One region of the Mesorhizobium sp. M1A.F.Ca.IN.020.03.2.1 genome, then DNA from elsewhere that is predicted to be linked to it. Evidence: riboswitches for the same ligand, from Rfam matches in the RefSeq annotation. Region 1 holds a riboswitch; the other holds the start of a gene.

Evidence for each region. Region 1 has a riboswitch for thiamine pyrophosphate ahead of thiC (phosphomethylpyrimidine synthase ThiC). Riboswitches for the same ligand answer to the same signal wherever they lie in the genome.
Region 2: it holds a riboswitch for thiamine pyrophosphate, as region 1 does, so the genes downstream of both, thiB (thiamine ABC transporter substrate binding subunit) here and thiC (phosphomethylpyrimidine synthase ThiC) in region 1, are expected to answer to the same signal.

The regions. Positions count from the first base shown of each region.
Region 1 is NZ_RZSV01000013.1:11,259-26,167, forward strand. It holds gene thiO (glycine oxidase ThiO) at 1-375, opposite strand, end outside; gene thiC (phosphomethylpyrimidine synthase ThiC) at 372-2,192, opposite strand; TPP riboswitch at 2,304-2,416, opposite strand; gene EOA79_RS04090 (beta-galactosidase) at 2,698-4,833, opposite strand; gene ugpC (sn-glycerol-3-phosphate ABC transporter ATP-binding protein UgpC) at 4,862-6,007, opposite strand; gene EOA79_RS04100 (carbohydrate ABC transporter permease) at 6,054-6,905, opposite strand; partial or broken gene EOA79_RS04105 (sugar ABC transporter permease) at 6,905-7,788, opposite strand; gene EOA79_RS04110 (ABC transporter substrate-binding protein) at 7,854-9,122, opposite strand; gene EOA79_RS04115 (ROK family protein) at 9,237-10,436, shown strand; gene EOA79_RS04120 (phasin) at 10,655-11,116, opposite strand; gene otnK (3-oxo-tetronate kinase) at 11,365-12,642, opposite strand; gene otnI (2-oxo-tetronate isomerase) at 12,639-13,448, opposite strand; gene ltnD (L-threonate dehydrogenase) at 13,466-14,437, opposite strand; gene EOA79_RS04140 (MFS transporter) at 14,470-14,909, opposite strand, start outside.
Region 2 is NZ_RZSV01000189.1:1,152-10,178, forward strand. It holds gene EOA79_RS24190 (M48 family metalloprotease) at 1-1,415, opposite strand, end outside; gene thiQ (thiamine ABC transporter ATP-binding protein) at 1,623-2,384, opposite strand; gene thiP (thiamine/thiamine pyrophosphate ABC transporter permease) at 2,381-4,003, opposite strand; gene thiB (thiamine ABC transporter substrate binding subunit) at 4,208-5,215, opposite strand; TPP riboswitch at 5,258-5,371, opposite strand; gene EOA79_RS24215 (thiamine diphosphokinase) at 5,513-6,157, shown strand; gene EOA79_RS24220 (ABC-F family ATP-binding cassette domain-containing protein) at 6,159-7,973, shown strand; gene EOA79_RS24225 (homocysteine S-methyltransferase family protein) at 7,990-8,928, opposite strand.

The DNA of each region.
Region 1 (14,909 bases):
GAACCGGCCCTTGAGCGCCGGCTCGAGTGCCGCGATTTGGCTGGCGTCCAACTGCCTGAAGCCGGATGTGCGGCGGCCGAAGCGGTCGAGTTCGCCGGCATCGCGGGCAGACGCCAGCACCAGCGTGCCGCGGCGCGCGACATGGCCGGGCAAGGCGGCGTCCCACCAGTCGGCTGCGCCGCGTCCGAGCGTCAGTACGGTCGCTTCGGCGTTCTCGCGCTCGCACCAGGGCGCGAGCATGCCGCCAGCCTGCCAGGAGGCATTGCCGGCGATCTCTAGCCGTTTCTCGACCACGGTCACATCGGCGCCGCGCGTTGCCAGCTCGTGCGCGAGCGTCAATCCGGCAACGCCAGCGCCGCGAATGAGCACCTTCATGGCGTGTCCGTGCGCTCGGGGGTGCTGTCGAGCGGCATATAGAGATCGCCGCCGTCGCGGTACTTCGCAGCCATGGCCGCGAGCCCTTCCTTCTGCGCTTCCGCGCGGATGTCGTGCGAGATCCGCATCGAGCAGAATTTGGGACCGCACATGGAGCAGAAATGCGCCACCTTGTGCGCCTCCTTCGGCAGGGTTTCGTCGTGGAAGGCGCGCGCCGTCTCCGGATCGAGCGACAGGTTGAACTGGTCCTCCCACCGGAACTCGAAGCGCGCCCTCGACAGCGCGTCGTCCCTGACCTGGGCGGCCGGATGGCCCTTGGCGAGGTCGGCGGCATGAGCGGCGATCTTGTAGGTGATGACGCCAGTCTTGACGTCGTCGCGGTCGGGCAGGCCGAGATGCTCCTTCGGCGTGACGTAGCAGAGCATCGACGTTCCGAACCAGCCGATCATCGCCGCGCCGATGCCCGATGTGATGTGGTCATAGCCCGGCGCGATGTCGGTGGTGAGCGGCCCGAGCGTGTAGAACGGCGCTTCGCCACAGACCGCGAGCTGCTTGTCCATGTTTTGCTTGATCTTGTGCATCGGCACGTGGCCGGGGCCCTCGATCATCACCTGGCAGTCCTTGGACCAGGCGATCTTGGTGAGCTCTCCGAGCGTTTCCAGCTCGGCGAACTGGGCCGCGTCATTGGCATCGGCGATCGAGCCGGGGCGAAGGCCGTCGCCGAGCGAGAACGCCACGTCATAGGCCCGGGCGATGTCGCAGATCTCCTCGAAATGCTCGTAGAGAAAACTCTCCTTGTGGTGATGCAAGCACCATTTGGCCATGATCGAGCCGCCGCGCGACACGATGCCGGTGACGCGGTCGACGGTGAGCGGGATATAGGGCAGGCGCACGCCGGCATGGATCGTGAAATAGTCCATGCCCTGCTCGGCCTGCTCGATGAGGGTGTCGCGGAACACCTCCCAGGTCAGTTCCTCGGCGACGCCGCCGACCTTCTCAAGCGCCTGGTAGATCGGCACCGTGCCGATCGGCACCGGCGAATTGCGCACGATCCACTCGCGGATGTTGTGGATGTTGCGCCCGGTCGAGAGGTCCATCACCGTGTCGGCGCCCCAGCGGATCGCCCACACCATCTTCTCGACCTCTTCGGCCATCGACGAGGTGACGGCGGAGTTGCCGATATTGGCGTTGATCTTGACCAGAAAATTGCGGCCGATGATCATCGGCTCGCTTTCCGGGTGGTTGATGTTGGACGGGATGATGGCGCGGCCGCGCGCCACCTCGTCGCGCACGAATTCCGGCGTGACGAAATCGGGGATCGCGGCGCCGAAGTTTTCGCCCTCGCGTTGGAGTTTCGAACGCAACTGCTCCCGGCCGAGGTTCTCGCGGATGGCGACGAACTCCATCTCAGGCGTGATGATGCCGGCGCGCGCATAGGCGAGCTGTGTGACGGCGCGGCCGCCGGCCGCGCGCAACGGTCTGTTGCGAACCGGGAATTCCGGCGTCAGGCGATCGGCTGAGACGAAGCCGTTGTCTTCCGGCTTGATCGTGCGGCCCTCGTAGCGCTCCACGTCTCCGCGCGCCTCGATCCATGCCTCGCGCAGCCGTGGCAAGCCACGCTCGATGTCGGTTTTCATCGCGGTGTCCGTGTAGGGACCGGACGAGTCATAGACCGTGACCGGCGGCTCGCCGGCGCTCGGGTGGACCGAGATCTCGCGCATCGGCACCCGCAGCTCCGGGTGGAGCTGACCGGGTTTGTGGACCTTCTTCGAAGCGGGCAATTCGCCGACGGTGACGGTCGGGGTGTGGGCATTCATGAGTGAGCCTCCTTGCTCGAGTGCACGGAGACCCAGTCCACGCGATGAGGAGGAAGTGACGCTTCGCTTAGGATGCGGGCACTGCCCGAATGCCGAAGCCGGATTGCCGACCCGCGAAGCTTCGCACCGTCCCTACGCCAGTATGAACTGGATCAGGTTCAACGGGTCACTGCGCGCTATTAGCAGTATCTCAGCCCCTTGCCGGGACTCCCCTGGTGAGGCGCCTAGGTTGGACGATGCGACGCTATCCTGTCAACTCGACTTCATGACTTCTCCAGCCTCGAACAAGCGACGAGAAGCGGCGCAGCCACGCAGCTTTGATCGAGCATCTCTTACATCGACGCCCATTGAGCCACGACCCGGCGCGCGTCGAGCTGGCAGTCGGGGCCCACTTGTCATCCGCCAAGGAAACGCTTTTGCGATCCCTTGTGGCGGCGGATTGAAGAACGCATTTTTCGCCTCGAAGAGCATCTGTTCGGCGTCCACGGACGCTGGTTCGATTTGTTCAGGACCGAGTTATTGCGCAGCCGTAAGGGTCGAGTTGCAGCGTTCCTTCAACGGCCTTGCCCGTCAGCAGGTCAAGGCCCTTTGGGACGTTGGGTACGATCACGGCGACTTCCGTGGTGTTCAGCACGAACATCAGCCGGCGGTCGTCGGCTTCCCTGACAGAGACCTCCACCCCGGCAGGCAGGTCGGGCAGCAAAGGCGCTATACCGGCTTTGGCCAGCACGACATCGACAAGCTTCTCCGTCAGTTGCGGCGTGAGATACGTGCCGACATAGACAACCCGACCTTGCCCGACCTTGCGGGCGGTAATTGCCGGAGAGCCGGCGGCGAAGCGGTTCGACCAGATGCCGAGCACCTCGGTGTCAGGCGCTACATCAAGCACCTCGTACAAATGCGCAGCCTGGAATTCTTCATTGCCAAGGGTGAACAGGTATTTGCGTTCCGCGGACGAGGCCGGGAGCGGCGGCGGTGCATAGGCGCCCATCGGAGCCGGACGAAACAGCGAAAACAGGCCGCTGCCGCCTTCGGGAACGACGCGGCCGAACTCCGCCACCCTGACGCCGCTCAGGGCTGCAAGGGCCTTGCCGGGCGCCTGCTCGCGAATGATGTGGTTGTTCTCGTCCCTCGTCGCGCTCAATGCCGACAGGATCAGCGTACCGCCGTTGCGGACGAATGTTTCGACAGCCTCGTTCCATTCATCCTTCCACATCACCCAATGCGGGACGTAGAGCGCCTTGAGCCGCGAAAGATCGTCTTCGGGATGAATGAACCCGCATGCAATGCCGTTCTGATAGCAGTGGCGATGAAGCAGCGTCGCGTCTTCGAGCGGACTGGGGAGGCCGATCGGATAGGTCTTGTGAGCCTCCTGGTTGTCGAAGTCCGCGCCGGCGATGCCGAGGTCCATGCGCACTGCGGTGCCAAGAATCTGCTCCTTCGCGGCGGCGATCTCATGGAAGAAGCGGCTTGCCTCGTCATAGCGGCGGCGCGGCACGTCGTCGTGATCGATGACGCCCATCCAGTAGATCTCGGCGCCGAAATGCGCGGGACGCCAACGAAAGAACATGACACCGTCGGCGCCGCGCGCCACCGAGGTCATGGCCATGCGACGCATCTCGCCGGGCTCCGGCGTCATCGTCGAGAAGCCGGGCTGGCTGCCGAAGCCTGAGGCCTGCTCCGGAACGATGAAGTTGCCGGAATAGGCGCGGCATATGTCGAGATGGAGGGCCTGGGTCGCCGCATGCCCGCCGGTTCGGCGCATCTCGTCATAGAGCATCGGATAGATGTCGAAGCCGATGAAATCGAGATCCTGTCCGAACTGACCGCGGAAGTCGATGTCGGCAAGCTGGCCAAGATTGTGGAAGATGAACCAGTCCGGATTGGCGGCACGCAGGATCTCGACCTGGTCATGTTGGAAGGCGGCGGTCGCTGCGGCCAGAAAGCGATGGTAGTCCTGCACATGGCCGGGGCTGGGGTAGGACGGCATGAGCGGTCTCGGCAGGTCGATCTGCGAGAAATCGTCGTAGGCCGTCGCCCAGAAGTGGCCGCCCCAGGCGAAGTTCAGCGCCTCGATGGTGCCGTAGGCCTTCTGCAGGTATTTCTGGAACTCCAGCCTTGTCGAAGGCGCGAACCATTCCGACACCGTGGTGTTGAGCTCGTTGTCCGTCTGCCACCCGATCACACGCGGGTTGTCCCGATAATGCTCGGCCATGGCGCGGGTGATGCGGCGGCTGTGGGCGCGGAATACCGGGCTTGTGGTGTCGGCATGCTGGCGCGATCCGTGGCTCGAGGCCCGCCCATTTATGTCAACGCGCAGCACTTCGGGGTAGTTGACGGTGAGCCAGCGGGGAGGGGTGGCCGTCGGCGTGCACATAATCGTGTCGATCCCCGCTCGGCCGAGAAGTTCGATCGCCCGATCGAACAGGCCGAACTCGAACTTGCCTTCGCGGGGCTCGAAAATGTGCCAGGCGAACTCTCCCATCCGCACCGTGTTGACGCCGGCGGCGGCCATGCGCTCGGCGTCACGCTGCCAGCAGCCTTCGTCGACATGTTCGGGGTAATGAGGTGCTCCGAGCAGAAAGCGGTCAAGATTGAGGGGCCGCCATACGGATAGCGGAGCGGGCTCTTTGCGGTTCATGCGTATGGGACTTTCGAAATTTCGAGGTTCAGATCGAGGCGACGGGTTTTCTTGGCGTGAGCGTGCGGCCATCGGGGCCGAAGAGGTAGGCGTCGCCGGCTTCGAAGCCGACCTGCAACGCGGCGCCGACGCCGAGGGTAGAAACCTTGTTGAGCTGAAGCGTGAAATTGCCGGTGCCGCTGTCGGAATTGGTCGTCTGAAGCGGAGAGCCGTCGACGTAGAGGACAGTTTCGCGCCCCAACTGCTCGACCAGACGGACCTGGCTGGAGAAGGCCGGCATTACGTCGTCGCTTGGCTCGACGACACGCAGGGCCTCCGGACGAATGCCGATGGTCACGGCATCACCAGCCGAAAGGCCGCCGGCGTCGATACCATCCAAGGTGATGGCAGGGAGGCCGGCGGCGGCTACCGAGACGCTGGATGCCTCGACGCTCACTGCTTTCGCTTCGATGAAATTCATGCGTGGCGCGCCGAGGAAGCCCGCGACGAAAATGTTGGCAGGGTTGGCGTAGAGCTCCAGCGGCGAGCCGACCTGCTCGATCCGGCCCTTGTTGAGGACCACGATCCGGTCGGCCATGGTCATCGCCTCGACCTGGTCGTGGGTGACGTAGATCATCGTCGATCCAAGCTGCGCGTGCAGGCTCGAAAGTTCCACTCGCATCTGAGTGCGCAGCGCGGCATCGAGGTTCGACAGCGGCTCGTCGAACAGGAACACCTCGGGCGAGCGGGTGATCGCGCGACCGATCGCGACGCGCTGGCGCTGCCCGCCCGACAATTGCTTCGGGCGCTTGTCGAGCTGCTCCTCCAGACGCAGGATCCGTGCTGCGCGTTTGACGGCAGCGTCGATCTCGGTCCTGGGCCGGTTGGCCATCCGCAGGCCGAAGCCCATGTTCTCGGCGACGGTCATGTGTGGGTAGAGTGCATAGGACTGGAAGACCATTGCGATGCCGCGGTCGCCGGGCTCTTCCCTGGTGACGTCGCGCCCGTTGATCACGATGTGGCCGGAGTTGATGGTTTCCAGCCCGGCGATCGTCTTCAGCAATGTCGACTTTCCGCAGCCGGAGGGGCCGACCATGACGACGAACTCGCCCTTTTCGATCGTCAGGTCGACCGTCTTCAGGGCATGGTAGCCGGCATAGTGCTTGTCGACTTTTCGCAATTCCACGCTGCTCATTTCGAGGCGCCTTTCCGTGCGTGTCGGGTGCGGCAGGGTTCGCGGATCATCCCTTGACGGCTCCCATGGTGAGGCCGGCGACAAAGTGCTTCTGCATCATGAAGAACATCACGACCGGGGGCAGGGCGACGAAGATCGTGGCCGCCGAGACGATGTTCCAGGCCGATGTCCATTCGCCGCGCAGATTGTTCAAACCTGCGGTAACGGGTTTGACCGCGTCACTCTGGGTAAGGACGATCGCCCAGAAATAGTCGTTCCAGACGAAGGTGAAGGTGAGGATCGCGAGTGCCGCCAGTGCAGGCCGGACCAGCGGAACAACCACGTGGCGCAATGTCTGGAACGGCGAGGCGCCTTCGGCGCGCGCCGCCTGGAACAGTTCGCCCGGGAGAGCGGCGATGAAGTTGCGCATGAAAAGCGTGGCGAAGCCGGTCTGGAAGGCAATGTGGAAAACGATCAGCGCATAGACGGTGTCGTAGAGACCCAGCCTCACCATCAGGTCGCGGACCGGGATCATCATGATCTGCGCCGGCAGGAAATTGCCACCGACGAAGAGGGCGAAGATGAGGTTGGAGCCACGGAACTGGTAGCGCGACAAGACGAAGCCGGTCAGTGTCGACAGGATGAGAACGCCGATGACGGACGGAATGGTGATCAGCAGGCTGTTCAGGAAAAAGCGCAGCATGGCGGTCTGGTCGAAAACCGCCTTGTAGTTGTCGATCAGGCTGAATTTCTGCGGCCAGCCCCAATAGTTGCCGGCCATCAGCTCCTCGTTGGAACGGATCGAGGTCAGCATCACGGCGAGCAGAGGCAGCAGCCACAGGATCACGACCAGGGTTACACCACCTAGATAGAGGGCTCGCTGGATCCTGGCGTTTTCGGGAATGGGGCGCGGGTACATCAGGCGTTGCTCCGCTCGGCCTTGATGAGGCCACTGAGATACCAGGCGATGAAGACGATCATGATCACGAACAGCACGGTGGCGATCGCGGCGCCGTAGCCAAAGCGGTAGGAAAAGATCGACTCCTGATACATCTGGTAGGCGAGCACGGTGGACGAGCCATAGGGGCCGCCACTGGTCATGACCGCGATCAGTCGAAGGAGCGCAGCGCACCGATCACCGTCACCGCGATGGCGATGAAGCCGACCTGCGACAGTTGCGGCAGGACGACATGGCGCAACATGCGCCAGCCGCGCGCACCGTCGACGCGTCCGGCGGCGATCAGATCGTCGTTGAGGCTGTTCAGTCCCGCCAGGAACAGGATCATGCAGAACGCGATCTGTGGCCATAGACCGGCGGCGGCTACCGCGAAGGTGACGAAGGTCTCGTCTGAAAGCAGCGCCGGGGCGGTACCGCCAAAGGCGCCGAAGAGAAGCTGCAGCAACCCGAAGTTTGGATCATAGACCCATCCGAACACGACACCGACGGTGACGGTCGCCAGCACAAGCGGCACGAAGAACAGCGACTTGAGGATGCGCATGCCGCGGATCTGCTGATTCACGATCAGCGCAAGCGCCAGGCCGGTCGGCGGCGCCAGCATGAAGATCAGCAGCCAGATTACGTTGTTCTTGAGCGAGACGTAGAACTGCGGATCGTCGGCCAGTTCGACATAGTTGGCGAGCCCGACCCAGGTCTTGGCGCCAATCCCATCCCAGTCGTGCAGCGAAATCCAGACCGTCTCGATGGAGGCGGCAAGGATCACCGAGCCGAACAGGATGAGGCCCGGCAGCAGGAAAAGTACCGGCGTCAACCAATGACGATTTCTGCGCCAGACAGGAGGCATGGCGTTCCATCCGAAAAAAGAGAGACGGGAGCCGCCGAAAGGCGGCGCCCGTCAGCCAGGGAGGATCAACCGAAGATTCTCTTGCGGGTTTTTTCGAGGCGCTTGAGGATCTGCTCACGTCGCTCAGGCTTGACCATGAATTCCTGCAGCCCCGCCATCCCTTCCTGGGCCATGTCCGGATCGGTGTCGCGATCGTAATATTGCGATGTTCCAACCACTTTCTTCAGTTCCTCGACCGCAGCATTGACCAGCGGGTCCTTGCTTGGCGGGCAGTCGTTGCGAGGCGGGATGGCGCCTTCGGCGGCGAGGAATGCGCCCAGATTTTCCGGCTTGTAGAAATAGGCGAGGAAGTCGCGCGCACCCTGCTTGTTCTTCGCATTCGCCGGAACGTGGATGGAGTTGACCGAAAAATCCTCGTAGCGGGCGACCCCGGGAACGATCTCGGGAAATGGCGCGTAGGCAAGCTGAGGCAAATCCGCTTCCGGAAAGGCGGATCGAACGAAGCCGCCCAGGTCCATCATTGCCGCCTTCTTTTGCGCTAGGGCAGCACCCGCCTGCTCCCATCCGAACGAACTGTGGCTCGGCGAGAAGAAGCCCGCCTTGATCAGATCGTTCCATTTGTCGAAGACTGGCGTCAACATCGGATCGGTGTAGGGAACTTTGCCGTCCATCAGCGCTATGTGCTTGTCGAGCCCGTTGATGCGCAGGTTCATGTGGTCGAACCAGCCGCCCGCCGGCCAAAGCTCCTTGGTGCCCATGCTGATCGGGATCATCTTCGCGGACTTTGCCGCCTCGCCGAAGGCGAGGAAGTCGTTCCAGGTCTTGGGCGGCGTCCAATTTTTTTCGGCGAAGACGTCCTTGCGATAGAAGAGGCCCCAGAGAAGACCTCCCATCGGCAGGCCATACTGCTTGCCGTCGACGGTGACCGCGCTTGTGGTGGCACCGAGTACGCTCTTGTAGTTCTCCTTGGCGAACAGATCGGAGATGTCGTCAAAAAGGCCCTTGTTGACGAAGGCCTTCATGCGGTTGCCGGAAAACCAGAAGCAGATATCCGGAGCGCCGACGACAAGATAGCTGCGGATTGCCGTCTTATGGGCCTCGTGGTCCATGTTGTTGATGACGATCTTGGTGCCTGATTTTGCCTCATACTCGCTCGCCAGCCGCTGCAGGATCTGGCGTTGCTCGACATTGCTGAGGTTGGAAATGATGGTGATTTCCTGAGCCTGCGCCAAGGCCGGGAGGCAAAGACCAGTCGCCGAAGCGGCGAGTGCCGCGCCAGTGCCCTTGAGGAAACGGCGCCTTGTTGTGGTTAACGCGGAAAAGTCGGTGGTCATGGCTTCTATCTCCTCCCTGAGAACAGCCGGATTCCAATTGAACCATGCGAATTCGTAGCGTATGGATGTCAGCATGGTCAATACTTAATTTACAAAATTAATTATGAGGCAGGAATGAAGCTCAAAGGCGATCAGCAAACGGCCCGCGCGATCAACCGGCGGCTGATCCTGAACCTGCTGCGAAGGCAAGGTGCTATAAGCCGCGCCGAAATCGCCTCTGTTACGGGCCTCAGCCCCGCGGCGGTGACGTTCGTCGTGTCTGAATTGCTCGAGGAAAATATTCTGGTGGAAGGGGAGGCGAGTCTTGGCGCGCCGGGACGTCGACCTATCCCGATCAATATAAACTACGCCGGCAGGCTTGTGGCCGGGCTCAAGCTGAAGGTAGGCGGCATCGATTGTGTGCTGACCGATCTTGCCACGACTCCACTTGTTACGAAGCAGGTCGTTGTCCCCGATCTGTCGCCACAAAGTACGGTGGAGGCCTGCGCCTCGGCAGTCGAGGAGCTGGTTTCCGACCGCAGGGCACCGAAAGGCGCCCAGCTCAGCGGGATCGGCATCGCTGTACCAGGCGTCATCGATAACGGTGTCTGCCGGTTGAGCCACCGGTTCAATTGGGCCGATGTGCCGATCGCTGCGATGCTTGCCGAACGCGTGCGCGTACCCGTCTGGGCGGACGACGACACCAACGCATTTGCGCTCGCGCAACAATTGTTCGGACTTGGCCGGCATCATCGCACCGTCGGGGCCCTGGCCATCGGGGCCGGCATCAGCTGCGCGGTGGTCATCGATGGCTCTGTCCATCACGGCGCGAATGGCGCCGCGGGCAAGATGGGTCACTCGACATACGATCCGAACGGGCCGCCATGCGAGTGTGGCAGGCGCGGTTGCCTGCAGACCTTCTTCTCGGAACCGGCCCTGGTGCGGCGATGGAAGGAGGCCAGGCGACTCGCTGGTGAAGTGACGCGCCACGACATGCTGAACGCGGCCAAGACTGGAGACCGGGCAGCCATAGACCTGCTGCAGGAGGCAGGCGAGGGGATTGGACGATACCTGGGCGGTTTCTGCAATATCATCGATCCGGAAGTGATTGTCGGCGGGGGCGAAGCCGTCACCTTTGGCGACTATCTGTTCGGGCCAATGCGCGATGCATTGAAGCGTTATGCCATGTGGAACCCGCCACCGATTACACCCGATTGGGCAGACGATTCCTGGGCGCGTGGCGCCGCGGCGCTTGCGACCCAAAGGCTCTTCGACTTCGAAAGCAGCCCCGGAGAAATCGCCGGCACTGGGCTGCAACGATCAATGGTCAAGTAGCTGCAGGACCAAAGCGGCGTCCTCGTCCCGATTTCGGGCCTTCGTCTCTGCGCGCCTTTCCGTAGCCAACTGTTTGGAAAAGCGATGCTTGGCCGATGGATGAGGTTCGTGCAAAAGGGCGCCGGCCGAATGGAAGAAGACCGGCGCGAAGGTGCCGGTCTTGATGTCGTAACGAGCAGAGGAGGTCGGCGACCTCCGGTCTCGGATTGCCTGAGCAGTCAAGCGGCCTTGAGGTTCTTCAAGGCCTTTTCGAAGGCATCCTTGATCGGCATGGATACGTCTTCGGTGGCTCTCAACATCACCGCCTGCAGGGTCTTGGCCTGCTCGACGGAAGTGTCGATCTGTTTGTTCACGAAAGCGGCCTGCAGCTCGAAGAACTCGGACGGCGACTTCACGGCAACCAGTGCTTCCAGGTGAGCGAAGCCGGCTTCGGCATTGGCTTGCAGAGCTGCAATCGTCTTCAGCGACACCTCGTTGCGGGTGGTCTTGGCCACCTCAAGGGTCGACTCAAAAGCCTTTTGAGTCGTCTCGGCGTTCGATTCCAATTTGGAAAATGCTTCCTTCGCCTGCTCAATGCCCTGTTCGGCGACAGCGCGAACCTGCTCGGTAACCTTGTACGGCTCGTAAGTAGCGGATTCCGCGTTTTCGATCGTTTCGGTCTTGCCGGGGATCTTGGACATTTTCCATCCTTTTCCAGAGAGTGGCATTACACAAAGCCCCCCTGTTTCATCTACGAATTTATGAAGGGGCGAATTGCCGCTCGAGGGCACCACTGCGGCGGCCCGGCGCGCCGCTGGCGGCGATCGGTGCTAACGAGATTGACCGTCACCTTCTTCGACCCAAAAAGGAGCGGCCTCTTCGCAATCCATCGCTGCATTCGACCCTGGCGCGACCTTCTCAGTTATTCTTGTACAGCCAAGACTCCGTCTCATGCCAAAACGGCCAAGGCGTCGGCGAAGAAACGGTCGCCGCCGAAATTGCCTGATTTCAGGGCAAGCAGCAGCTCGCCGTGCGGGCTGCCGAGTGCACGCAGCGCTGGGACACCCGCGGCGATTTCGGGGCCCAACTCGAAGGCGGCAATGGCAAGCTGGTCCACGACGGCGCCGGACGTCTCGCCGCCCGCCACGACCAACCTGCGCACGCCGAGTTCGACCAGACCTTCGGCGATGGTCGCCAACGACTGCTCGATCGCATGACCGGCAGCGTCGCGTCCATGCCGCGCCTGCAGCGCCGAAACCACCTCGGGCGATCCGCTGCTGGCGATGAGGACGGGGCCATCGGCCAAGCGGGCGGCGGCCCAGGCGAGCGCACGGTGCGTCTCCGCCACTCCGCTCATCAGCCTTTCCGGATCGAGCCTCAGCACCGGCATCGTCTCTTCGGCGCGGGCAATCTGCGTCAGTGTCGCCCGCGAACAGCTGCCGGCGAGGCACGCCGCAGGCCCCTCGACCGGCCGCTCCCGCAGCACCGTCCGTTGATGGCGCCGCGCGGTGCCGGCGGCGACCAGGCCGCGGGCGAGACCCAGTCCCAGGCCGGACGCTCCGACCGACAGGCGTTGTGCCAAGGCTGCCGCGCCGATCGCTTCAAGATCGCTCTCAAAGACGGCGTCGGCGATTGCCGCTCCGGCTCCATCTTGGGAAAGCGCCGCGTTGCGCGCGCGGATCGCGTCTGCGCCGCGCGCGACCGTCGCGAGGTCGACCGACCCGACCGCTGCCATGCTCTGCCGGGCGAGTACGCGCACCAGATTGGCATCGCGCATGGGATTGAGCGGGTGATCCTTGAGCGGACTCTCGTTGAGCGGCACCGCGCCGACGAAAAGATTCCCCTGGTAGACGGTTCGGCCGGTTTCCGGAAAGGCCGGCGTCACCAAAACCGATTTCTCATCCACGTCGTGACGCAAGGCGTCCAGCACCGGGCCGATATTGCCGGCATCGGTGGAATCGAAGGTCGAGCAGATCTTGTACATCACATGCGCTGCCCCGCGGGCGCGCAGCCATTGGTCGGCCGCGCGAGCGCGCTCCACCGCCTGCGCTGCCGCAACCGAACGGATCTTGAGCGAGACGACAACCGCGTCGACCTCGGGAAGATCCAGACCTGCGGCCGGAATGCCGATGGTTTGAACCGTGCGAAGACCTTCCTTGGCGAGCGTGTTGGCCAGGTCGGACGCGCCTGTGTAGTCGTCCGCAATTGCGCCGAGGGCAAGGCTCATGGCGAAACTCCGATGCCAGCCTGGGGAAGGGGCTCGCCGGCAAAGGGGGCGAACCAGCCGAGCCCCTCAAGTGTCGTGCCGCTGGGCCGATATTCGCAACCGACGAAACCATCATAGCCCAGCCGGTCCAGTTCCGCGAAGATGAACCGGTCGTTGAGCTCTTCCGAAGTCGGCTCATGGCGGGAGGGCACGCTTGCTATCTGGACATGGCCAATGATCGGCAGCAGCCGGCGCAACGCCATGACGACATCGCCATGCAGGATCTGGCGGTGGTAGACATCGAACTGCAGCTTGAGGTTGGGCAGCGCCAGTTCGCCGATGAGCTGTTCGGCAAAGTCGAAGTCATTGAGGAAATAGCCCGGCATGTCGCGACCATTGATCGGTTCGATCACCAGATCGATGCCGCGATCGGCAAGCTTGCCGGCGGTCCAGAGGATCGCTTTGCGATAGGCATCCATGGCCGCCCTGTCCCCGCGAGCGGCGAGCCCCGACATCAAATGCAGGTGCTTCACGCCCGTGGCCTCCGCGTAGGGAAGGGCAGATGCCACGGCGGCCTGAAGCTCGGCGAACCGATCGGGCAAGGCGGCCAGTCCTCGCTCGCCGGCGGCCCAATCGCCAGGCGGCAAATTGAACAGAGCCTGGGTCAAACCGTATCTGCGAAGTCGCTCGCCGATCACCTCGGGCGTGTGCTCGTAAGGAAACAGGAATTCGACCGCACGGAAGCCGGCATCGGCGGCCGCCTGGAACCGATCCAGGAACGGCCACTCGCTGAACATCATTGTCAGGTTGGCGGCAAAGCGGGGCATGGGCGATCCAGTCTTCCTCAGGCCGATGTCAGGCCGGTTTGGCTAGGTTTGCGGGTTGTAGGCAGTTCGGTGCCGGTGATCTTTGCGTAGAGCCGGGCGACGGATGCGTCGTCGTCCCGGCCCATTCCAGCCGCCGAGGTCGCCAGGAACATCTGTAGCGCGGCTGCGGCCACCGGCACCGGGAATTTGGCGCTGCGGGCCATATCCTGAATGATGCCGAGGTCCTTGACGAAGATGTCGACCGCGCTGCGCGGTGTGTAGTCGCCGTCCAGCACGTGCGGCACCCGGTTCTCGAACATCCACGAATTGCCTGCGGAGGCAGTTATCACCTCGTAGACCTTGCGGATGTCCAGCCCTTGCCGGGCGGCAAATGCGATGGCTTCGCTGGCCGCCGCGATATGCACGCCAGCAAGCAACTGGTTGATCATCTTGAAGGCTGCACCAACGCCCGGCTCGTCACCGAGTTCATAGACGTTGGCGGCTATTGCATCCAGTGCCGGCCGCGCTCTGGCGAAGGCGGCAGGGCTGCCGGAGGCCAGAATGGTGAGCGCACCCTCGGCGGCGCGCACCGACCCGCCGCTGATCGGCGCGTCGAGATAGAGCCGTCCCGTCGCTTCGAGCGGCGTGGCAAGGCGGCGCACCGCATCGGGATCGATCGTGGCCGAGGAGACGAAAACCGCGCCCTCGGCCATGGTTTCGGCGACGCCGTTCGTACCGAACAGGATGGCCTCCGTTTGCGCGGCGTTGACGACCACCGACACGACGACGTCGGCACCTTCAGCGGCCTCGGCGGGGCTTGCCGCGCCTCGACCGCCCGCGTCGACGAGCCGGGCGATGGCCGCGGCGTCCACGTCGAAGCCAGCCACTTCAAACCCGGCCCGCCTGAGCGACATGGCCATGCCAAGTCCCATGGAACCGATGCCGATCAGGGCGGCCCGGTTCGTCCTTGCTCCGGCGGGGTTTTCCTTGCTTCGATCATAAACGGTCATCACGGAGATCCTTATTCGAAACGCAATCCGGTTTAGCGATTGACCAGCTTGGGTGGCGTCGTCAGCACCAGGACCGCGCCGAGCACCAGGATTGCGGCGAGCGCATACATGCCGACCTGCGTTGCGCCGGTCAAATCCTTCAGGTAGCCGACGAGATACGGGCTAACAAAGCCGGCCAGATTGCCGACCGAATTGATGAGCGCAATGCCTGCCGCGGCACCTGTCCCGGCGAGAAATGACGTCGGCAGCGACCAGAACAGCGGCGCACAGGTGATCGCTCCGGCCGCTGCAACGGACAGGAAGGCGATGGCGATCGTCAGATTCGAGCTGGCGGCCGCGACGACGAAACCGACGGCCCCGAGCAGTGCCGGAACGACCAGGTGCCAACGGCGCTCGCGATGCCTGTCAGCGCTGCGGCCGAACAGATTCATGACCACGACGGCACAGATGAAGGGGATCGCGCTGATCAGTC
Region 2 (9,027 bases), on a different contig from region 1:
TCGCCGGCCGACACGCTCGCGCCCGGCGACATTGCGTTGAGCACCCGGAACAGGTCGAGCTTGCGGTCGACGCCGACCATCTGAGCGGCAAGCGTGCCCATGTTCTGGCCGGGCTGCACAGTGACCACCCGGATATGCAGCGGCTTCAGCGCCGCCTTCTCGGCCGCGCTCAACGTGCGGAAGGAGCTGCTGACGGAGCGCGCGACCGGCTCCAGCGCGGTGCTGGCCGAGGGTGCCGCAGTCAGCAGCCGGTAGACCTGTCCGCCGGCCCGGATGACCGCGATATCGAACTGCCAGCCTTGCGCGCTGGCATGCGCCATCGCCGCCTCGTTGCCGTTGACCGTTTCCTGGCGCACGCTGGCATCGTCCAGTCCGGCGACCCAGCCGCTGCGGATATAGTCGGTGAGCGACACAGACTTGTCGATCGCCACGCCATCGAAGCGGATGGCGATGTCGCCCGGACCGGTCGCGGTCACCGCGGCCGCCGAATTGTCGATGACGAAACCCTCGGGCACCGAGAACGACACGCCAAGGCCGGGATGCAGGAAGGTCTGGCCGCGCACATAGCCCTCTTCCGGCGTGTCGCCGTAGAGCAGCCCGTCTATGCCGGCGAGGAAGGCATCGCGGTCGCGCGTGCCGACGCCGGGCGGTCCGAAGTTGCGGGCGAGCCGCTGCGCCAGCTCGATGCGCTGCGGCGTGTTGGGATGCGTGGCCAGGAAGTCGAGGCTGGCATCCGTGGCGCCGCTGACCGAACGGAAATCGGTATAGGCCGACATCGACTGCAGGAAGCGGCCGGCCGCATAGGGATCATAGCCCGCTTCGCCGATCGACTTGATGCCGATCGCGTCGGCCTGCAGTTCTTGGTTGCGCGAAAACTGCGCAAGCCTCAGCTTGCCGCGGATGAGCGCGGCCTTGGCGGTCGGGCTGTCGCCGAGCACGTCGGAGACGACCTTGGTCGCCAGGCCTTCCTCGGCCTCGAGCTGCTGCCGCTGCAACCCGTGATTGGCGGTGACGTGGCCCATCTCATGCGCGATGACGGCCGCAAGCTCGGAGGAGTCATTGGCCAGCGCCAAAAGTCCGCGCGTGACATAGAGATAGCCGCCCGGCAGCGCGAAGGCATTGACGTTAGGCGAGTTGAGGATGGTGATGCGATAGGTCTGGGTCGGATTGGCCGAGACCACCGTCAGATTGCCGACGACCTTGGCCACCATGCGCTCGAGCTTCGGATCGGAATATTCGCCGCCATAAGTGGCGAGAATCCGCGGATGCTGCGCTTTGGCCATTTCGGCCAGCCTGGCATTGGCGACGACATTGTCGACGGTGATCGGCTTGTCGGAGGGCTGGAAGCCGGACTCCTGCACGTCCGGCGGCGTGAACATCTGGCAGCTCGCCAGCGCCACGGCAAAGCCGGCCATCGCGAAAAATCGCGCCAGCGGCTTAGTCCATACCCTCTCGATGCCGGCTGTCAGATCGGCTTCCTTTCGTAATCTTGCGGCAAATCACGGCCCACCCGGACCAGCATGGCCGGACCTAGCCACACTCCCCCGGACAAGGCAAGCAAACGCCTGATCACCCGCAGCCGGTTTGGCCGTAAATTATGTCCGCTTCCGGGCAATGTGTTGTCATCCGGCAACGCTGCCGCCTCGATCGCCGATATAGCGCCGGAAGGCCTCCGGTCCAGCACCGTCGAAGAAATCGGCGGCCGACCCTGTTGCCGCGACCCTGCCCTCGTCGACGAACGCGATCCGTTGGCCGATGCGGCGCGCGTCCTGCGGCTGATGCGTGACGAAAAGCACGGTCATCTGTCGCTCGGCGTGGATGCCGGCCACGAGATCGAGCATGTCTTCGCGCAGCGCCGGGCCGAGCGAGGCGAAAGGCTCGTCGAGCAGAAGCACCGGACGGTCCCGTATGAGCACCCGCGCCAGCGCGACGCGCTGCCGCTCGCCGCCGGAAAGCTCGCTCGGCAGCCGCTTTTCCTTGCCGGCGAGGCCGACACGCCCCAGCGCGTCCGCGACCGCGCGGTGGTCGTCGGCCGTGAGCTTGAGCGATGGCGAGCGGCCAAGCCCGACATTGCCCTCGACCGAAAGATGGGCGAACAGGTTGTTTTCCTGGAACACCATCGACACCGGCCGCGCCGAGGGCGGCGCATTGTCGACATTGATCCCGCCGATCAGCACCTTGCCAGCATTTGGTGATTCGAAGCCGGCCACCAGATTGAGCAGCGTCGACTTGCCTGAACCGCTCGGCCCCATGATGGCGGTGATCCTGCCGGCGGCGAATTCGACATCGAACCGGAAGGATGCCTCGCCATAGCTGAAGGATACGCCGTCCAACGTGACGGCCAGGCCCTTCGTGGCCGCGATGCCATTATTATCCCTCGTCATGCCTTTGCCTCCCGCCCCAGCCAGTCGGCGGCGACAACCAGCAGCAGGCAGACGAGGCCGAGCAGCAAGGCCAGCCCCGCGGCGTCGGCGGTCCGGTAGCTGCCCATGCGCGCGAGTAGAAGATAGGGCAAGGTCTGGACGGAATCGCTGCCGAACAGTGCGATCACGCCGAGATCGCCGAGCGACAGCGCCATGGCGAACGCAAAGCCGGTGGCCAAGGGCCGCCGCAGCGACGGCCAGTCGACCAGCCGCAGCCGGTTCCAGCCGGAAATGCCGAGCGCCAGGCAGAGTCGCTCGTGGCGCTCGCTCGCCGCATCATAGGCAGGGCGGACGGCGCGAATGGCGAAAGGCATTGCCATCACCGCATTGACCGCGACGACCATGACGGGTGCGATGGCGAACACATCGGTGATGTTGCGCAGAGCCAGGAACCAGCCGGCGCCGATCACGATCGGCGGCACGACCAGCACGAAACCGGCGCCGGTGTCGGCGGCGTGTTCGAGCAGCGACATGGCGCCGCCCGCGCGGCGCCTCAGGGCCAGTGCGCGTCGGGCGGCGATCAGCGACAGCGACAGCATCACGCAAAACAGCGCCGAGAGAAAGGAGAGCCCGGCGCTGGTGAGCGTCGCGCGGCGCACGGCGTCCTCGCCGGCCAGCCGGCCGAGATCCGCCTCCAGCCCGGCGAGCACGGTCGCCGCCATCGGTGCGGCGACGAACAGCAGCGCAAGCACGATGAGGCCGGCATTCAACACGGCCTCGGTGGTGCTGGTCGCAAGATAGCGGCGTGGCGCTACCGGCAGATTCGCATCGCCGACCGTGTTGGCGCCGAGTCGCGTCAGCATGGCGACCACGACGAAGGTCAGCACGATCTGCAGAAACGTTAGTGTCACGGCCCGCGCGGGATCGAAATCGAAGCGCAGCGCCTGGTAGATCGCGACCTCTAGCGTCGTCGCCGCCGGCCCGCCACCCAGCGTCAGTACGATTGTGAAGGAGGTGATGCACAGCATGAAGACCAGCCCGGCGACCCCCGGCAGCACCGTGCGCAGCGCCGGCCATTCGATCAGCCGGAAGGCCGACCGAGCGTCCATACCGAGCTGGCTCGCCAGCCGCCACTGGTCGGCCGGCACGGTGCCGAGCGCCTCGAGGAACAGCCGCGTGGCCAAGGGCAGGTTGAAGAAGACATGCGCGACCAGGATGCCGGAAAGGCCGTAAATGCCCGGCCATTCCCCACCGCCGAACGTGCCGAGGATGCCGGCAAAATAACCGGCATGGCCGTAAAGCGCCAACACGCCGAGCGCGGCGACGATAGCCGGCAGCGCCAGCGGGACCGTGAACAACTGCAGGATCAGGCGACGTCCGGGAAAGTTCGTTTGCCTGGACAGGGCGCGGCCGACGAACACTGCCGGCAAGACCGAAAGCAATGTCGACAGCAGCGCCTGCCAAAGCGTGAAGCGGGCGACGCGGAGCAGATAGCTGTCGAAGGCCGCGGCAGCGCTGGACGGACCGCTTGCGCCTTCGAGGATGAGGCCGGCGAAGGCGCCCCCGATGAGCAAAGTAATGGCGACAAGGGCGATGATGCCGGCAGTGATGCGAGGGTCAGGGCGCGGCGTGGATTGCACGCTGCACCACGTTGGCTCGAGCTAGCGAACGCCGCGTTCCGTCGCGCCCCCCTCTGTCTTGCCGGACATCTCCCTCTCTAGGAGGGAGATTGGCAGCTTTGCCGCTCTTCCTACACCGTCGGCGGCTAGCGAAATCACCGATCCCCCTGCGCGGGGGAGATGGCCGGCCGGACAGAGGGGGGTGCTCAAGCGCCATCCTGCGTCCTACTTGCTCATCGCCGCCAGCCATTCATCCACCCAGGCCTTGCGGTTGGCCGCCACCTCGTCCGGGCTGAACAGCAGGGTTTTGGTCGGCTTCACCAGCTTTTCGAAGGCCGGGTTGAGCGGCTTGTCGGTCTTGCCGGCCGGGAACATCCAGTTGGTCTCCGGGATGATGTCCTGGAACTTGGGCCCGGTCATGAAGGCTATGAATTTTTCCGCCAGCGGGTTCTTCGCGCCGGTTTTGGTGATGCCGGCGACCTCGATCTGCAGATATTCGCCCTCCTCGAAGGACGCCGCCTGATAGCGCTCGGTGTTCTCGGCCACCATGTGGTAGGCCGGCGAAGTGGTATAGGAGAGAACCATCGGCGCCTCGCCCTTGGTGAACAGACCATAGGCCTCGCTCCAGCCCGGCGTCACGGTCAGCACCTTCGGCTTCAGCTTGGCCCAGGCTTCCGGCGCCTTGTCGCCATAGACCGACTTGACCCACAGCAGCAGCCCGAGGCCCGGCGTCGAAGTGCGCGGATCCTGGATAATGATCTTGTCGGGGCCGGCGCCCTCGACCAGTTCCTTCAAGCTCTTCGGCGGGGTCTTCAGCTTTTCGGTGTCGTAGACGACGGCGAAATAGCCGTAGTCGAAAGGCACGAAAGTGTCGTCTTTCCAGCCGCCGGGCACATTCAAATCGGCCACCGCGCCATGCGGCGCGAATAGGCCGCTCGCCTTGGCATCCGCGGTCAGGTTGGTATCGAGGCCGAGCACGACATCAGCCTTGGTGCCGGCGCCCTCCAGCTTGACGCGGTTGAGCAGTGCCACGCCGTCGGCAACCGAGACGAATTCAAGATCGCAGCCGCATTCGGCCTCGAATTCCTTCCTCACCGCGGGCCCGGGGCCCCAGTCGGCGGTGAAGCTTTCGTAGGTGTAGACGGTAAGCTTGTCTTTAGCCTCGGCAGGTCCGCCTGCCAAAAGCGAAACAAGGCCGACTGCAAGAACAAGGTTGGACAATAGCGAGCGCATCGGCGCCTCCTTCGTTCGCGTTAAAGGAATTGAGGCGTCGGATGGTCCGAAACGTCTAATCCCTCCGCCGGTACAAACCGGATCAGGTTCAGCGGGTTGGCTTTGTGCCTCTCAGCCGGTTCGCAAAATCAGCGTCCGGCACCCCGTTAGAGCATTTCGAGACATAGGCCCGGCCGATGCGGCGCGCAAGCGGAAGTTTCCTGGGCATCCATCAGGGTTCACCGCGGTAGCGAAGTGCGATTCCGTTTGGACGCGCCCGCTTCCGTTTCGTTGGCCGGGCTGGTAAGGGCGACGGCCATGGGCACATTCACCATCCTGCTTGGCGGCGATCTCGTCCGCACGCCTCGGCTCGATCGCCAGATCGAAGGCTCCCGCATCATCGCCGCCGATGCCGGTATCGGCCATGCCGATATGCTTGGCCTGCTGCCGGAGCTCTGGGTCGGAGATTTCGACTCGGTGCCGGCGAGCCTGCCGGAGAATCTGGCCGCCGTGCCGCGCAAGATTTTCCCGACCGAGAAGGATATGACCGACGGCGAGCTCGCCATTGCCGAGGCGCTGGCGCGCGGCGCCACCAGCCTGGTGCTGGCCGGCGCCTTCGGCGGCAAGCGCGCCGATCATGCCTTTCTGCATTTGGCTCTAAGCGTGCGGCTGGCCGAGGCGGGCACGACCGTGCTGCTGACCAGCGGCGCCCAGGAGGGCGTGCCCATCCTGCCGGGCAAAGCCGGCTTCGACTACGCCGAGGGCACGCTGTTCTCGGTGCTCGGCTTCTCCGACCTCGCCGGCCTGACGGTCTCAGGCGCCAAATGGCCGCTGGACGGTGTCGAGGTGGCGTTCGGCTCATCGCTTACCATATCAAATGAGATCAAGGGTCGGCTCGAGATCGCGCTCGAGCGTGGCCGGGCGCTGCTGCTCGCCCACCCCTATCCTCTTCCCGAAAGCTGACATGGCCCCGCCTCTTCTCAATCTGGATGGCATAAAACTGACTTTTGGCGGCACGCCGCTGCTCGACGGCGCGGCACTGAGCGCCTCCGCCGGCGAGAAGATCGCGCTTGTAGGCCGCAACGGTTCGGGCAAGTCGACGCTGCTCAAGATCGTCGCGGGGCTGATCGAACCGCAGGACGGCGAAGTATTCCGCCAGCCCTCGGCAACGGTGCGCTACCTGCCGCAAATGCCCGATATGGATGCCTTCGCCAGCGTGCGCGCCTATGTCGAAGCCGGCCTCGGGCCGGCCGACGACCCGCATCGCGCCACTTATCTGATGGAGCATCTCGGCCTGACCGGCGAGGAGCGGCCGAACGACCTTTCCGGCGGCGAGGCGCGCCGCGCAGCACTCGCCCGCGTCATGGCGCCGGAGCCCGATATCCTGCTCCTCGACGAGCCGACCAATCATCTCGACCTGTCGGTCATCGAATGGCTGGAAGAAGAGCTTGCCCGCACCTCGTCGGCCGTGATCCTGATCTCGCACGACCGCCGCTTTCTCGAGCGCGTCTCGCGCGCCACCGTCTGGCTCGACCGCGGCCAGACGCGCCGGCTGGACAAGGGGTTCGCGCACTTTGAGGAATGGCGCGACCAGGTGCTTGAAGAGGAAGAGCGCGAACAGCACAAGCTCGGCCGCCAGATCGTGCGCGAGGAGCATTGGCTGCGCTATGGCGTGACCGCCAGGCGCAAGCGCAACATGCGCCGGCTCGGCGAGCTGCAGGCCATGCGCCAGCGTTTTCGCAGCCATCGCGGCGCCGAGGGTTCGGCGACGATGGTGGCAAGCGACGCCGCTGAATCCGGCAAGCTGGTGATCGAAGCCAAGGGCATCGAGAAGAGTTTTGGCGACCTCACCGTGGTCAAGGGCTTTTCGACCCGTATTCAGCGCGGCGACCGCGTCGGCCTTGTCGGGCCGAACGGCGTCGGCAAGACGACGCTTCTCAAGATGCTGACCGGCGAGCTGCCGCCGGATGCCGGCACCGTGCGGCTCGGCGTCAATCTGGAAATCGCAACACTCGACCAGAAGCGCGAGGCCGTCGACCCGCAGGAGACGCTGGCGAATTACCTGACCGACGGGCGCGGCGAGAACCTTGTGGTCAATGGCGAGCAGCGCCACGTCGTCTCCTATATGAAGGATTTTCTTTTCAAGCCGGAGCAGGCGCGCACGCCGGTGCGCGAGCTTTCGGGCGGCGAGCGGGCGCGACTGCTGCTGGCCCGGGTGCTGGCGCGGCCGGCGAACCTTTTGGTGCTCGACGAGCCGACCAACGACCTCGACATGGAGACGCTGGAGCTGCTGCAGGAACTGGTCGCCGGCTTTGCCGGAACGGTCGTCCTGGTCAGCCATGATCGCGATTTCCTTGACCGCACAGTCACCAGCGTGATCGCGCCCAACGGCGCCGGACGCTGGATCGAATATGCCGGCGGCTATTCCGACATGCTGGCGCAACGCGGCGGCTCGAAGCTGGAGGAGCGCAAGGCAAGGCCGAAGGCTGAAGCGAACGAAGCGACGGCCAGGGCCGAACAGACCAGCGCTAAAAGCCCGGCCAAGAAGCTCTCCTTCAAGCAGAAGTTCGCGCTGGAATCCCTGCCGAAGAAGATCGAGGCGGTGAGCGCGTCCATCTCAAGGCTGGAGAACAATATCGCCGACCCGTCCTTCTACGAGCGCGATCCCGCATCGTTCCAGAAGACCATCGCCGCGCTCGACAAGGAGCGCACCACGCTGACCTCACTTGAGGAAGAGTGGCTGGAGTTGGAGATGCTGCGCGAGGAGATGGAAGGCTAGCCGCTATAGGCAAGGCTCAGAGGCAGGCCTCGCAGATCGCAGCGATATGGCGTCTGTCGGTGCCGCAGCAGCCGCCAAGCACGGCTATCTGGCCGAAGCGGTCGCGCATGGCGCGGTAGCGCCGGCCGAGGTCGACAGGATCGCCTGGATCGAGTTCGGTCGCCGCATCCAGCTCGGCATGGCTTTTGGCGGAGGCGTTGGCCCGCACGCCGCGAATGCGCCTGATCCAGCGTCCGTCGCCGGCAAGGACGGCGTCGAAATGGCTCGGATGCGCGCAGTTGATCATGAAATATGCGGGGGCGCCGTCCGTTTCGTCGTCAACGGTCTCGATGGCGTCTCTCAGGCTCTCCCCCGAAGGCAGGCGTCCGTCCGTCTCGACGGTAAACGAAATCACCGACGGGAGCCCCACCGCCATCGCGGCACAGGCTATTCCGGCAGCCTCCTGCGCATAGGTCATCGTGATGGCGCTGACCATATCGGCGCTGGCATCGCGGAACGCCTTGACCTGATCGCCGTGATAGGTCTCGGCCTCGGCGGGCGTCATGACTGTGTCAATGCGGTAGCCGTCGCCACGGGGCCCGACCACCCCATTGACCAGCACGGTCATGCCACGCGCAACATAGGGCGCAGCCAGCGCCCGCGCCCATGACACTGCCTGCATGTCTATGCCCGACAATGCGACTTTCGAATAGCCGAGCTTTTCGCCCCAGTCCGGATTGGCGCGCCACGTCGGAGTATCGAGCACGAAGCCGACCCCGTGTTTGTCGGCGATGTCGAGATACTGGCGGAAATAGCGGGCCAACGTCGTCCGCCCCTCCTCCTCGCCAAGAAGCGGAAAGGCGGCGAAGGAGGGCAGATCGAGGCCTTCCAGAAAAACAAGCGAGGTCTCGAGGCCGCCATCGGTCAGGAAAACGGCTTCACCCAGCTCACGAACGTCGATCTTCGCACTGGTCATCGCCGTCTCCGGTCAGACCTGCCGCTTGCGCGACTATAGCATTTGAGGGCGAATTTGCCATGCCGGTCCGGTCGCGAAGGTCGCGCTGGTCCAAGCTAT